4 regions of the Enterobacter sp. QK-SA4 genome follow, and region 1 is predicted to be linked to each of the others. Evidence: predicted binding sites of a transcription regulator. Region 1 holds the regulator's gene; each other region holds the start of a gene.
What was found. Region 1 encodes PurR, which represses purine synthesis genes. Its sites were predicted from a motif close to CANGCAAACGTTTGCNTG; they were not measured.
Positions count from the first base shown of each region.

Region 2: carA (glutamine-hydrolyzing carbamoyl-phosphate synthase small subunit) is a predicted target of PurR. The motif match lies at 1,349-1,366, and genes of this name have one in related genera.
Region 3: purH (bifunctional phosphoribosylaminoimidazolecarboxamide formyltransferase/IMP cyclohydrolase) is a predicted target of PurR. The motif match lies at 1,533-1,550, and genes of this name have one in related genera.
Region 4: purT (formate-dependent phosphoribosylglycinamide formyltransferase) is a predicted target of PurR. The motif match lies at 2,185-2,202, and genes of this name have one in related genera.

Region 1 covers NZ_JBXFXH010000007.1:2,752,729-2,756,184, reverse strand. Annotated here, with positions in the region: gene punC (purine nucleoside transporter PunC) at 1-231, opposite strand, end outside; gene punR (DNA-binding transcriptional activator PunR) at 346-1,257, shown strand; gene purR (HTH-type transcriptional repressor PurR) at 1,276-2,301, opposite strand; gene cydH (cytochrome bd-I oxidase subunit CydH) at 2,599-2,688, shown strand; gene AC1VYI_RS14760 (MFS transporter) at 2,852-3,456, shown strand, end outside.
Region 2 covers NZ_JBXFXH010000007.1:4,063,238-4,066,693, forward strand. Annotated here, with positions in the region: gene carA (glutamine-hydrolyzing carbamoyl-phosphate synthase small subunit) at 1-1,130, opposite strand, end outside; gene dapB (4-hydroxy-tetrahydrodipicolinate reductase) at 1,585-2,406, opposite strand; gene ispH (4-hydroxy-3-methylbut-2-enyl diphosphate reductase) at 2,612-3,456, opposite strand, start outside.
Region 3 covers NZ_JBXFXH010000007.1:4,487,229-4,490,684, reverse strand. Annotated here, with positions in the region: gene purH (bifunctional phosphoribosylaminoimidazolecarboxamide formyltransferase/IMP cyclohydrolase) at 1-1,425, opposite strand, end outside; rRNA gene AC1VYI_RS23210 (16S ribosomal RNA) at 1,986-3,456, shown strand, end outside.
Region 4 covers NZ_JBXFXH010000007.1:1,875,156-1,878,611, forward strand. Annotated here, with positions in the region: gene edd (phosphogluconate dehydratase) at 1-250, shown strand, start outside; gene kdgA (bifunctional 4-hydroxy-2-oxoglutarate aldolase/2-dehydro-3-deoxy-phosphogluconate aldolase) at 290-931, shown strand; gene purT (formate-dependent phosphoribosylglycinamide formyltransferase) at 973-2,151, opposite strand; gene AC1VYI_RS10505 (tellurite resistance TerB family protein) at 2,322-2,969, shown strand; gene ptrB (oligopeptidase B) at 3,055-3,456, shown strand, end outside.

The sequences.
Region 1 (3,456 bases):
GCCCAGCAACAGTACCGGTTTACGACCAAAGCGATCCGAGAGCGGTCCCCAGAGCAGCTGAGCGAAGGCAAAGCCGGCGAGGAATAAACTCAGGCTGGCGCTGATGGCGGCGGCAGGCGTTTGTAAATCTTCCTGCATGGCGGCAAACGCCGGCAGGTACATATCGGTGGCCAAAAAGCCCAGCACGCTCAAGCCGCCGAGCCAGACTAAAAAACCGTTCCTGGGTTGCATTATTTTATTCTCCTGAGGAGGCAGGTATACATTGGCGCTGAGTGTAGGGAGTGCAAAGCCGCTTGTGAAACGCTAATATTTGGCGGGTGCATTCAAAAATTTTGCAGGCAGAAAATGTGGTCAGATTATTCTCTTGAAGTGGTCGATGCTGTTGCGCGTAACGGCAGCTTTAGCGGTGCGGCGCAGGAGCTGCACCGCGTCCCTTCGGCCATCAGCTACACGGTGCGCCAGCTGGAGGAGTGGCTGGCGGTTCCGCTGTTTGAACGGCGGCATCGCGATGTGGAATTAACGCCCGCAGGCGCGTGGTTTTTGAAAGAAGGGCGTTCTGTTATCAAAAAAATGCAGATCACCCGCGAACAGTGTCAGCAGATCGCTAACGGCTGGCGGGGACATCTTTCCATCGCGGTGGATAACATTGTTAAACCCGAGCGCACCCGGCAGATGATCGTCGATTTCTACCGTCATTTTTCTGACGTCGAGCTGCGGGTCTCGCAGGAGGTGTTTAACGGCGTCTGGGATGCGCTGGCGGACGGCAGGGCAGAGATGGCGATTGGGGCCACGCAGGCGATCCCGGTCGGGGGACGTTACGCTTTTCGCGATATGGGAATGCTGAGCTGGAAATGCGTGGTGGCAAGCGATCATCCGCTGGCGGCGATGGAAGGGCCGCTGAGCGATGACACGCTGCGCAACTGGCCGTCGCTGGTGCTGGAGGATACGTCCCGTTCATTGCCCAAGCGTATCACCTGGCTTCTCGACAACCAGCGGCGGGTGGTGGCCCCTGACTGGGAATCGTCGGCGACGTGCCTCAGCGCCGGGCTGTGCGTCGCGATGGTGCCCGTTCATTTCGCGCGTCCGCGCATCGATACCGGAGAGTGGGTTGAGCTGACGCTGGAGAATCCGTTCCCGGATGCGGCCTGCTGCCTCACATGGCAGCAAAATGATGTCTCGCCTGCTATGGCCTGGCTGCTGGATTATCTGGGAGACAGCGAAACGCTGAACCGGGAATGGTTACGGGAGCCAGCGTAGCTGGCCCCCGTAAAGCGATTAACGACGGTAGTCGCGGAACGGACCATCCGCAACGGAACGGCGTTCGATAAGACGCGGGTGAACTTCAATGGACTGCGACTCTTCACGCTTGTTGACGATTCTGTCCATCAGCATGTTAAAGGCCGTTTCGCCCAGCGAGTCTTTTGGCTGGTGAATGGTGGTCAGCGCCGGGGTGAAGAAGCGCGCGTTACGCACGTTGTCATACCCGATCACGGAAATATCCTGCGGTACGCGCAGGCCTAGCTCGTCGGCAGCGCAGAGCGCGCCCATGGCCATGATGTCGCCCCCGCAGAAGACGGCGGTTGGACGGTGAGGCTGGGAGACGATCTGCTGCATCGCGCGGTAGCCGGATTCCGGCTCAAAGTCGCCCTGCACAATCCAGTTTTCCGGCACGTTGATCAACGCTTCTTCCATCGCTTTCATAAAACCGGCCAGACGGCCCGCGCCGGTGTTGCGCTCCAGCGGACCGGGGATCACGCCAATCTCGCGGTGACCGCGTTCGATCAAATAACGACCGGCCATATAGCCGCCTTCAAAGGCGTTATCGATAACGGAATCGGTGAAGTCTGCGCGCGCTTCGCCCCAGTCCATCACCACCATCGGAATATGGCGATACTCTTCCAGCATCGACAGCACGGACTCCGGATACTCGGAACACATCACCAGCAGGCCATCAACGCGCTTTTGCGCCATCATCGACAGGTAGGCACGCTGTTTTTCAATGCTGTTCCACGCGTTGCCCAGAATCAGGGTATAGCCTTTCTGGAAGCAGTTCTTTTCGACCGCTTCAATGATCTCGGCAAAATAGGCCGCTTCACTGCTGGTTGCCAGTAATCCAATGGACTTGGTGTGATTAACCTTGAGGCTGCGCGCAACCGCACTTGGCGAATAGTGCAGCTCTTTGATCGCTGCCCAGACGGCGTTGCGCGTCTCTTCCGCCACAAAGCGGGTTTTGTTAATTACATGTGATACGGTTGTAGTGGAAACGTTTGCGCGTTTTGCTACGTCTTTAATTGTTGCCATTAAATGTCACTCCAGACCATATCCTAAGCTCCTGAAAAACTTGAAGGTAAACGTTTGCCTTCTCTCACCCTTATCTCGCAATCTTGAATTGCGGCACGCCGGGAAAACGACACGGGACGTCAGGAGGGGGTCAATGGCCGGTACGCTAATAAATTTAGCGTGGAATTTTGTCCTATCTTGATGAAAAGGGGAAGAGGTAAAGTGGTTATCAGTATAAATCCAGGAAGATTTTTGACGTAATCTGTGCAAAAATGAGCAAGCTCACTTTTCGTGTGGGGATTAAAAGGAGAAAAATTGATGAGTTCCGATCTTAAGTTTTCGCTGTTCACCACCGTTGTTGTGCTGGCTCTGATTGTTGCGGCCGGTCTGACGGCTGCGCTGCACTGATTTACGCGGAGGGAGAGCCTTCTCCCTCCCGACTCCCCGGATTGTTACTTCTCTGGCAAAAATCTTTTGCCATTTTGTTAACTTCTCATTTTTTGTGATTGATGTCATGCTTTCCGCTTCTTTGTTCTGTGTCACCAAATGACACGGCATCCGGAGTTGACGCATGAAAATCAATTTTCCCCTGCTGGCCCTGGCGATTGGCGCTTTTGGGATTGGCACCACTGAATTCTCCCCGATGGGGTTACTGCCTGTTATTGCCCGGGGCGTAGATGTCTCTATCCCTGCGGCAGGGATGTTAATTAGCGCCTACGCTATCGGCGTGATGGTCGGTGCGCCGCTGACGACGCTTCTGCTTTCGCACCGCGCGCGCCGCAATGCGCTGATTTTCCTGATGGCGATTTTCACCCTGGGCAACGTGCTTTCGGCCATTTCGCCAGACTACACCACCCTGATGCTATCGCGTATTCTGACCAGCCTTAATCACGGCGCATTCTTCGGGCTGGGATCGGTCGTGGCAGCCAGCGTGGTGCCAAAACACAAGCAGGCGAGCGCCGTGGCGACCATGTTTATGGGGCTAACGATTGCCAACATCGGCGGGGTGCCTGCGGCAACCTGGCTGGGGGAAGCGATCGGCTGGCGTATGTCCTTCCTGGCGACGGCCGGGCTGGGCGTGATTGCGATGGTGGCGCTGTTCTTCTCCCTGCCGAAAGGCAGCGCCGGAGAACGTCCGGAAGTGCGTAAAGAGCTGGCTGTGCTGATGCGCCCGCA
Region 2 (3,456 bases), 1.3 Mb from region 1:
TATTGCTCGATAAGTTCGATGAAGTGATCGAACAGCGGCGCGGCGTCGTGCGGGCCCGGGCTCGCTTCCGGGTGGCCCTGGAAGCTGAACGCAGGCTTATCGGTGCGATGAATCCCCTGCAGGGTGCCATCGAACAGCGACTTATGGGTCACGCGCAGGTTAGCCGGCATTGAGGCTTCATCGACGGCGAAGCCGTGGTTCTGCGCGGTGATCATCACCGTGTTGTTATCGATATCTTTTACCGGGTGGTTACCACCGTGGTGGCCGAACTTCATCTTGACGGTGTTCGCTCCGCTCGCCAGCGCCAGCAGCTGATGGCCGAGGCAGATGCCGAATACCGGGATATCAGTTTCCAGGAAGGACTTGATAGCGGCGATGGCATAATCACACGGCGCCGGGTCGCCAGGGCCGTTGGACAGGAAAATACCGTCCGGATTCATCTTCAGCACGTCTTCGGCGGACGTTTGTGCCGGAACCACCGTCAGGCGGCAGCCGCGGTCAACCAGCATACGCAGGATGTTGCGCTTGGCGCCGAAATCGTAGGCCACCACGTGGAACGGCAGCTCGCTCTCTTTTTTCGCTTCCGGCAGGTCGCCTTCCAGCGTCCAGCTACCCTGAGTCCAGCTGTAGGCTTCAGCAGTAGTCACTTCTTTCGCCAGGTCCATGCCGTTCAGGCCCGGGAAGGCTTTCGCTTTTTCCAGCGCCAGCGTCGCATCGAGGTTATCACCCGCGATGATGCAGCCGTTCTGTGCACCCTTCTCGCGCAGCAGACGCGTTAGCTTACGGGTATCGATATCGGCAATCGCCACGATGTTATGGCGCTTCAGGTAAGAAGAGAGGTCTTCAGTATTGCGGAAGTTGCTGGCAATCAGCGGCAGGTCGCGGATGACCAGGCCTTGCGCATGTACCTGAGAAGATTCTTCGTCAGCCGCATTGGTGCCGACATTGCCGATATGAGGATAAGTAAGAGTAACGATTTGGCGAGAATAGGAAGGATCAGTGAGGATTTCTTGATAACCGGTCATTGAAGTATTGAAAACGACTTCCCCAACCGCCGAACCCGTTGCCCCTATGGCCCGACCGATAAACTGGGTTCCGTCTTCCAGAACCAATAGCGCTGACTTAATCAAAACACCCTCCAGAGAATATTCACTCACTTTATTTGCATATTAATTCATAACCATGTCATGAATCAATGCAAATGTGTTGCCAGCGGATTTTTGGCAAACGGCGGCATTCTGGAGATTTGGTGGGTAAAAGTCAACTTAAAACGGATATTTTGCTTAGCCTTTTGCAAGCCTGGCGAGCGGAACAGAGCTTAAGCGACAAAAAGATCAGGTAAATCACCGCAGAAAACGCTTGCGCGCCGGGTTTAATAAAAAATGTCGTGTTGGAACATGAAAAAGTAGACCGGATGGTCAAAATTTACATTTCAGTAACGTTAAAACGCTATAAGAGATATATTTTTAGAGCATTAAGCAAAAGCACGCGATGAAACAGATAAAATAAAAGGGCAATAAAATATTGCCCTATGCAATCAAACAATTACGACTGCAATAACCACATCACGATGGGTAATAATGCTTACAAATTGTTGAGATCGAGCACGTCTCGCATATCAAAAAGGCCATCTTTCTTACTTTTAAGCCACAAAGCGGAACGTACGGCGCCGTTGGCGAACGTCATCCGGCTGGAGGCTTTATGCGTAATTTCGACACGTTCGCCAATATCGGCGAACATCGCCGTGTGTTCGCCGACGATGTCACCCGCGCGCACGGTTGCGAAACCAATGGTGCCAGGCACGCGTTCGCCGGTGTAACCTTCGCGGGTATAGACCGCGCAGTCTTTTAAATCTTTATCAAGTGCATGCGCAATCGCTTCGCCCATCGCCAGCGCCGTACCAGATGGCGCATCAACCTTGTAACGGTGGTGAGCTTCTACGATCTCAATATCGGTATAGTTGCCCATCACCTTCGCGGCCTTCTCCAGCAGCTTCAGCATGACGTTAACGCCGACGCTGAAGTTTGCGGCGAAGACAATCGCAATCTCTTTGGATGCATCCTGGATAGCCTGCTTGCCCGCATCGTCAAAACCGGTGGTGCCGATCACCATCCCTTTGCCGTGCTGACGGCAAAATGCCAGATGCGCGAGCGTCCCTTCCGGGCGGGTAAAATCGATGAAGACATCGAAATCCTCTTTAACCGCCTCCAGGCTGCTTTGCACGGTAACGCCCGTGTGGCCTGCGCCTGCCAGCTCACCGGCATCGGACCCCAGAAGCGACGAACCTTCACGCTCCAGTGCCGCGCCAAGCGCGACGCCATCCATCTGAAGTGCCGCCTGAATCAGCTGACGGCCCATACGTCCACCCGCGCCCGCAATGGCGACACGGATCTGTGCATCATGCATAGTTATTCTCTTACGTTAAAATGATGTAAACCGTTTTCAGATTAACCAGCCTTGAGAAGCACTGCCAACTGAAAACACCGATAATTAGAATTTAACGTGAAACCGACTTAAATATCAGTAAAAGACATGATTTTGTCGTCACGATAAAGTAACGGGTAAAAAAAAGGCCAGCACAGGAGGTGCTGGCCTTTCATCAGAAAAAGGACTATTCGACTTCGCGGGCGTCGATGCGCAGTTCTTTCGGGACTTCGAAAACGATGTTCTCTTCACGCCCTTCCAGCGGAATAGCCTCGCCACCGCCCAGCTCCTGCAGACGGGTAATCACGTTTTGCACCAGAATATCCGGCGCGGAAGCGCCTGCGGTGACGCCTACACATTTCGCCTCTTTCACCCACGCTTCCTGAATGTCCGTAGCATCGTCGATCAGAAACGCCGCTTTCCCCATACGCTGCGCCAGTTCGGCCAGACGGTTGGAGTTAGACGAGTTTTTGGAGCCGACCACCAGCACCACATCCGCCTGTTCAGCCAGCGCGCGCACCGCTTCCTGACGGTTAGTGGTCGCGTAGCAGATATCATCCTTACGTGGACCGACGATTTTCGGGAAGCGCTGACGCAGCGCGTCAATCACGTCTGAGGTATCGTCTACGGAGAGCGTCGTCTGAGTCATAAACGACAGACGGGCCTCATTTTTAACGTTCAGCGTAAAGACATCTTCAGGCGACTCAACCAGATACATCCCCCCTTCAGGGTTGCTGTACTGCCCCATGGTGCCTTCGACTTCCGGATGACCGGCATGGCCAATCAGAATCGACTCTTCACCACGACGGCTGGCGCGCGCCACTTCCATATGCACTTTTGTCACCAGCGGACAGGTGGCATCGAAGACGGTCAGGTCGCGGCTTTTCGCTTCGTTACGTACCGCCTGCGAGACGCCGTGCGCGGAGAAGATCAGGATCGCACCGTCCGGCACTTCGCTGATCTGCTCGATAAAGATGGCGCCGCGCTCGCGCAGGCTGTCGACCACGTAGCGGTTGTGCACCACTTCGTGAC
Region 3 (3,456 bases), 1.7 Mb from region 1:
AGAAGCCATGGCGGAGCCTTTTACTTCCAGACCTTCATCACCTGCTTTAATGCCCGCGATTTTCGCGGAGTAAACGCGGCTCATCTGGCCTGCGCCTATCCCGATAGTCATGTTTTCTTTGGCGTAGACGATGGCGTTGGATTTGACGAACTTCGCGACCTTCCAGCAGAACAGCGCGTCACGCAGTTCCTGTTCGGTCGGTTGACGTTTGGTCACCACGCGCAGGTCGGCTTCTGTCACCATACCCAGATCGCGGTCCTGAACCAGCAGGCCGCCGTTCACACGCTTGAAGTCCAGGCCCGGCACGCGTTCTGCCCACTGGCCGCAAACCAGCACGCGTACGTTCTGTTTCGCCGCGGTGATTTTCAGCGCCTCTTCGGATGCCGATGGCGCGATGATCACTTCAACGAACTGGCGGGAGATGATGGCCTGCGCGGTTTCAGCATCCAGCTCGCGGTTGAAGGCGATAATGCCGCCGAACGCGGAGGTCGGGTCGGTTTTGTAGGCGCGATCGTAGGCGTCCAGAATAGAGGTGCTTACCGCAACACCGCATGGGTTCGCATGCTTGACGATAACGCAGGCCGGCTCGCTGAACTCTTTCACGCATTCCAGCGCGGCGTCGGTGTCAGCAATGTTGTTATAGGAGAGCGCTTTGCCCTGAACCTGCTGAGCGGTCGCAACAGAGGCTTCTTTTACCTCTTCTTCTATATAGAAGGCTGCCTGCTGGTGGCTGTTCTCGCCGTAACGCATATCCTGCTTCTTAATGAAGTTCAGATTCAGGGTACGCGGGAAACGGCCAGAAGGATCTTTGCTTTCACTGTGGTAAGCAGGCACCAGGCTACCGAAGTAGTTGGCGATCATGCTGTCGTACGCCGCGGTGTGCTCGAAGGCTTTGATGGCGAGGTCGAAACGCGTTTCCAGAGTCAGTGACCCTTCGTTGGCATCCATCTCATTAATAATGGTTTCGTAATCGCTGCTCTTTACGACGATGGCCACATCTTTATGGTTCTTGGCCGCGGAGCGCACCATGGTTGGGCCGCCGATATCAATATTCTCTACGGCATCTTCCAGAGAACAGTTTTCGCGGGCTACGGTCTGGGCAAACGGGTAGAGGTTAACGACAACCATGTCGATTGGCGCGATGTCATGCTGTTCCATAATGGCGTCGTCCTGACCGCGACGGCCAAGAATACCGCCGTGCACTTTCGGATGCAGGGTTTTGACGCGTCCATCCATCATTTCCGGGAAACCGGTGTAATCGGACACTTCGGTTACCGGCAGACCTTTATCTGCTAACAGGCGAGCGGTACCGCCTGTAGAAAGCAGCTCCACACCGCGTGCGGAAAGTGCCTGAGCGAATTCGACGATACCGGCTTTATCAGAAACACTGAGCAGAGCGCGGCGGACTGGACGACGTTGTTGCATGGTAAATCCCCTGGATTTCACGATTACAGAGAGCGTTAGATGAATTTTCCTGCGAAAAACTCATCTAACACACCTGACGGGGCATCCTTATTAAGCGCGAGCATTTTAACGAAAACGTTTGCGCAACGCTCGCACATTTTCACTTTTTCGTATCATTGTGGATAAGTCTGTGTGTAAAAAGGTATAAGGCGGGGTTTTGCTGGGGAATACAGCAGTCAGTCATTTTTTTGCAACTTTTCGGTTGCGGCCTGCGGAGAACTCCCTATAATGCGCCTCCATCGACACGGCGGATGTGAATCACTTCACAAACAACCCGGTCGGTTGAAGAGAAAAAATCCTGAAATAACGGGTTGACTCTGAAAGAGGAAAGCGTAATATACGCCACCTCGCAACGGTGAGCGAAAGCCGCGTTGCACTGCTCTTTAACAATTTATCAGACAATCTGTGTGGGCACTCAAAGTGACATGGATTCTTAACGTCGCAAGACGAAAAATGAATACCAAGTCTCTGAGTGAACATACGTAATTCATTACGAAGTTTAATTCACGAGCATCAAACTTAAATTGAAGAGTTTGATCATGGCTCAGATTGAACGCTGGCGGCAGGCCTAACACATGCAAGTCGAGCGGCAGCGGAAAGTAGCTTGCTACTTTGCCGGCGAGCGGCGGACGGGTGAGTAATGTCTGGGAAACTGCCTGATGGAGGGGGATAACTACTGGAAACGGTAGCTAATACCGCATAACGTCGCAAGACCAAAGAGGGGGACCTTCGGGCCTCTTGCCATCAGATGTGCCCAGATGGGATTAGCTAGTAGGTGGGGTAACGGCTCACCTAGGCGACGATCCCTAGCTGGTCTGAGAGGATGACCAGCCACACTGGAACTGAGACACGGTCCAGACTCCTACGGGAGGCAGCAGTGGGGAATATTGCACAATGGGCGCAAGCCTGATGCAGCCATGCCGCGTGTATGAAGAAGGCCTTCGGGTTGTAAAGTACTTTCAGCGGGGAGGAAGGTGCTGAGGTTAATAACCTCAGCAATTGACGTTACCCGCAGAAGAAGCACCGGCTAACTCCGTGCCAGCAGCCGCGGTAATACGGAGGGTGCAAGCGTTAATCGGAATTACTGGGCGTAAAGCGCACGCAGGCGGTCTGTCAAGTCGGATGTGAAATCCCCGGGCTCAACCTGGGAACTGCATTCGAAACTGGCAGGCTAGAGTCTTGTAGAGGGGGGTAGAATTCCAGGTGTAGCGGTGAAATGCGTAGAGATCTGGAGGAATACCGGTGGCGAAGGCGGCCCCCTGGACAAAGACTGACGCTCAGGTGCGAAAGCGTGGGGAGCAAACAGGATTAGATACCCTGGTAGTCCACGCCGTAAACGATGTCGACTTGGAGGTTGTGCCCTTGAGGCGTGGCTTCCGGAGCTAACGCGTTAAGTCGACCGCCTGGGGAGTACGGCCGCAAGGTTAAAACTCAAATGAATTGACGGGGGCCCGCACAAGCGGTGGAGCATGTGGTTTAATTCGATGCAACGCGAAGAACCTTACCTACTCTTGACATCCAGAGAACTTAGCAGAGATGCTTTGGTGCCTTCGGGAACTCTGAGACAGGTGCTGCATGGCTGTCGTCAGCTCGTGTTGTGAAATGTTGGGTTAAGTCCCGCAACGAGCGCAACCCTTATCCTTTGTTGCCAGCGGTCCGGCCGGGAACTCAAAGGAGACTGCCAGTGATAAACTGGAGGAAGGTGGGGATGACGTCAAGTCATCATGGCCCTTACGAGTAGGGCTACACACGTGCTACAATGGCGCATACAAAGAGAAGCGACCTCGCGAGAGCAAGCGGACCTCATAAAGTGCGTCGTAGTCCGGATTGGAGTCTGCAACTCGACTCCATGAAGTCGGAATCGCTAGTAATCGTAGATCAGAATGCTACGGTGAATACGTTCCCGGGCCTTGTACACACCGCCCGTCACACCATGGGAGTGGGTTGCAAAAGAAGTAGGTAGCTTAACCTTCGGGAGGGCGCTTACCACTT
Region 4 (3,456 bases), 880 kb from region 1:
AGCCATCCACGTGACGCCGGAAGCCTACGACGGCGGTTTACTGGCGAAAGTACGCGATGGTGACATGATCCGCGTGAACGGCCAGACGGGCGAGTTAACCCTGCTGGTCGATGACGCCGAGCTGGCTGCACGTCAGCCCCATATTCCTGACCTGAGCGCATCGCGCGTGGGGACCGGACGCGAAATGTTCAGCGCGCTGCGTGAGAAACTCTCCGGTGCGGAGCAGGGCGCAACCTGTATTACGTTTTAAGACGACTTGATTTTAACGATCTGGCGAGAGAAAACTCTGATGAAAAACTGGAAAACAAGTGCAGAAGCAATCCTGACCACTGGCCCTGTCGTGCCGGTTATCGTGGTAAACAAGCTGGAGCACGCTGTACCGATGGCGAAAGCGCTGGTTGCGGGCGGCGTTCGCGTTCTGGAAGTGACCCTGCGCACCGCCTGCGCGATGGATGCTATCCGCGCTATCGCCAAAGAAGTGCCGGACGCCATCATCGGTGCGGGTACCGTTCTCAACGCGCAGCAGCTGGCGGAAGTGACCGAAGCGGGCGCGCAGTTCGCCATCAGCCCTGGCCTGACCGAGCCGCTGCTGAAAGCCGCCACCGAAGGTACCATTCCGCTGATCCCTGGCATCAGCACCGTCTCTGAACTGATGCTGGGCATGGACTACGGTCTGAAAGAGTTTAAATTCTTCCCGGCTGAAGCGAACGGCGGCACCAAAGCGCTGCAGGCGATTGCGGGTCCATTCTCTCAGGTGCGCTTCTGCCCGACGGGCGGTATCTCTCCTGCCAACTACCGTGACTACCTGGCGCTGAAAAGCGTGCTTTGCATCGGCGGTTCATGGCTGGTTCCGGCGGATGCGCTGGAAGCGGGCGACTGGGATCGCATCACCAAACTGGCTCGCGAAGCGGTTGAAGGTGCGAAGCAGTAAGCCACTCGCCGCATGAAAAACGGGCCTTACGGCCCGTTTTTTTATCCTGCAACCTTGACGTTCGCAGCGGCCGCTTTCGCTCTCGCCACGGCGTCGTCAACGTTATCCCCGGTGGCTAATGCCACGCCAAGACGGCGGGTTCCGTCGATCTCCGGCTTGCCGAACAGACGTACCTGCAATCCTGCACCCACCGCCCCGTCGACGTTATCAAACGTGACGTTCTGGCTGGTTAACTGCGGCAGGATCACCGCCGAGGCGGCCGGGCCATACTGACGAACACCGCCGACGGGCAGGCCGAGGAACGCGCGCACGTGCAGGGCGAACTCGGAGAGATCCTGCGAAATCAGCGTGACCATGCCGGTGTCATGCGGGCGAGGGGAGACTTCGCTGAAAATCACCTCATCACCGCACACAAACAGCTCCACGCCGAACAGGCCATAGCCGCCCAGCGCCAGGACGGTTTTACGGGCGATCTCCTGAGCACGCTCCAGCGCCAGGGTGCTCATCTGCTGCGGCTGCCAGGATTCGCGGTAATCGCCATCCTCCTGACGGTGGCCAATCGGGTCGCAGAAATGGACGCCGTCAACGGCGCTGACGGTCAGCAGGGTGATTTCGAAATCAAACTTCACGACGCCTTCGACGATTACGCGACCGGCTCCGGCACGGCCGCCCTGCTGGGCATAATCCCACGCGTTATCCAGGGTGCCGCTGTCGCGAATAAAGCTCTGCCCTTTTCCGGAGGAGCTCATCACCGGCTTAACGATGCACGGGTAGCCAATCTCCTCAACGGCCTGCATGAACGCGGCCTTATCGCCAGCAAAACGGTAGCTCGAGGTGGGCAATCCCAGCTCTTCCGCCGCCAGGCGACGAATGCCTTCGCGGTTCATGGTCAGCTTTGCGGCTTTCGCACAGGGCACTACGCGCTGGCCTTCCTGCTCCAGGGCGATCAGCGTATCGGTGGCGATGGCCTCAATTTCCGGCACGACAAAATCGGGTTTTTCGCGCGTAATCAGCTCACGAAGGGCATCGCCATCCAGCATGTTAATCACATAAGAACGATGGGCGACATGCATGGCGGGTGCGTCGGCGTAACGGTCTACGGCAATGACTTCCACACCTAAACGCTGGCACTCAATGGCGACCTCTTTTCCCAGCTCGCCCGATCCCAACAGCATCACTCGCGTCGCCGCAGGTCGCAGCGCAGTTCCTAAACGAATCATAACAATCCCCCTGAAAAAGTTGCGCGCAGTATAAACGAAAACGTTTGCGTCTGTCTTGCGCAGGGATAAACGCGAGGGCAGAAATTTGCGCTTCTTTAGCCCGACCAGACATTTCCTGACGCCCGCTCGCTTACGCTGTGGAACATGTTCACCGTTAAGTGAGGGAAACCATGTCTGGCTGGTTAAATCAATTGCAATCCCTGTTAGGGCAGAAAACATCGTCTGGCGAACGGGACCTCAGCAAACTGCTGGTACCCGGGGCGCTCGGCGGGCTGGCAGGCCTGCTGGTCGCGAATAAATCCTCACGCAAGCTGCTGGCAAAGTATGGTACAGGCGCGCTGCTGGCCGGCGGCGGCGCCATCGCGGGCACCGTGCTGTGGAATAAATACAAGGACAGGGTACGGACCGCGCACAGCGATGAACCGCATTACGGCGAGCACACCTCGCCGCTGGATCTGCGTACCGAACGGCTCATTCTTGCGCTGGTCTTTGCCGCGAAAAGCGACGGGCATATTGACGATAAGGAACGATCGGCGATCGAGCAGCAGCTGCGCGAGGCCGGTGTTGAAGAGAAGGGAAGAGTGCTGGTGGCGCAGGCGATAGAACAGCCGCTCGAGCCGCAGCGTCTTGCGCAAAGTGTGAAAAATGAGGAAGAGGCGCTGGAGCTTTATTTCCTCAGCTGCGCCGCCATCGATATCGATCACTTTATGGAGCGCAGCTACCTTAACGCTCTGGGCGATGCGTTAAAGATCCCTCAGGACGTGCGCGAGGGTATTGAGCGGGATATCCGGGAGCAAAAACAGGCGTTACAGGGATAGCCGTCGCCGTCGCGACGCTGTTTCGCTTGCATCATGCGTGGGTTTTGCCAACCTTATAGGGTGTAAAACTTAAAAGAATGATGACATGCCACCGAAAGCCCGACGTACTCCTTATGCGATCACCACGCATGGCGATACGCGTATAGACAACTATTACTGGCTGCGGGACGATTCTCGCTCCCGGCCAGAGGTACTCGACTACCTGCACGAGGAAAACGACTATGGCCGCAAGGTCATGTCCAGCCAGCAGACGCTTCAGGACCAGCTGCTGAAAGAAATGGTGCAGCGTATTCCCCAGCGCGATATCTCCGCGCCCTGGACCAAAAACGGCTATCGCTATCGCCATATTTACGAGCCCGGCAATGAGTATCCCATCTACCAGCGTCAGTCGGTGTTAAGCGCCGAATGGGATGAGTGGGATATTCTGCTCGATGCCAACCAGCGGGCCGCCCATAGCGAGTTTTATACCCTGGGCGGCATGTCCATT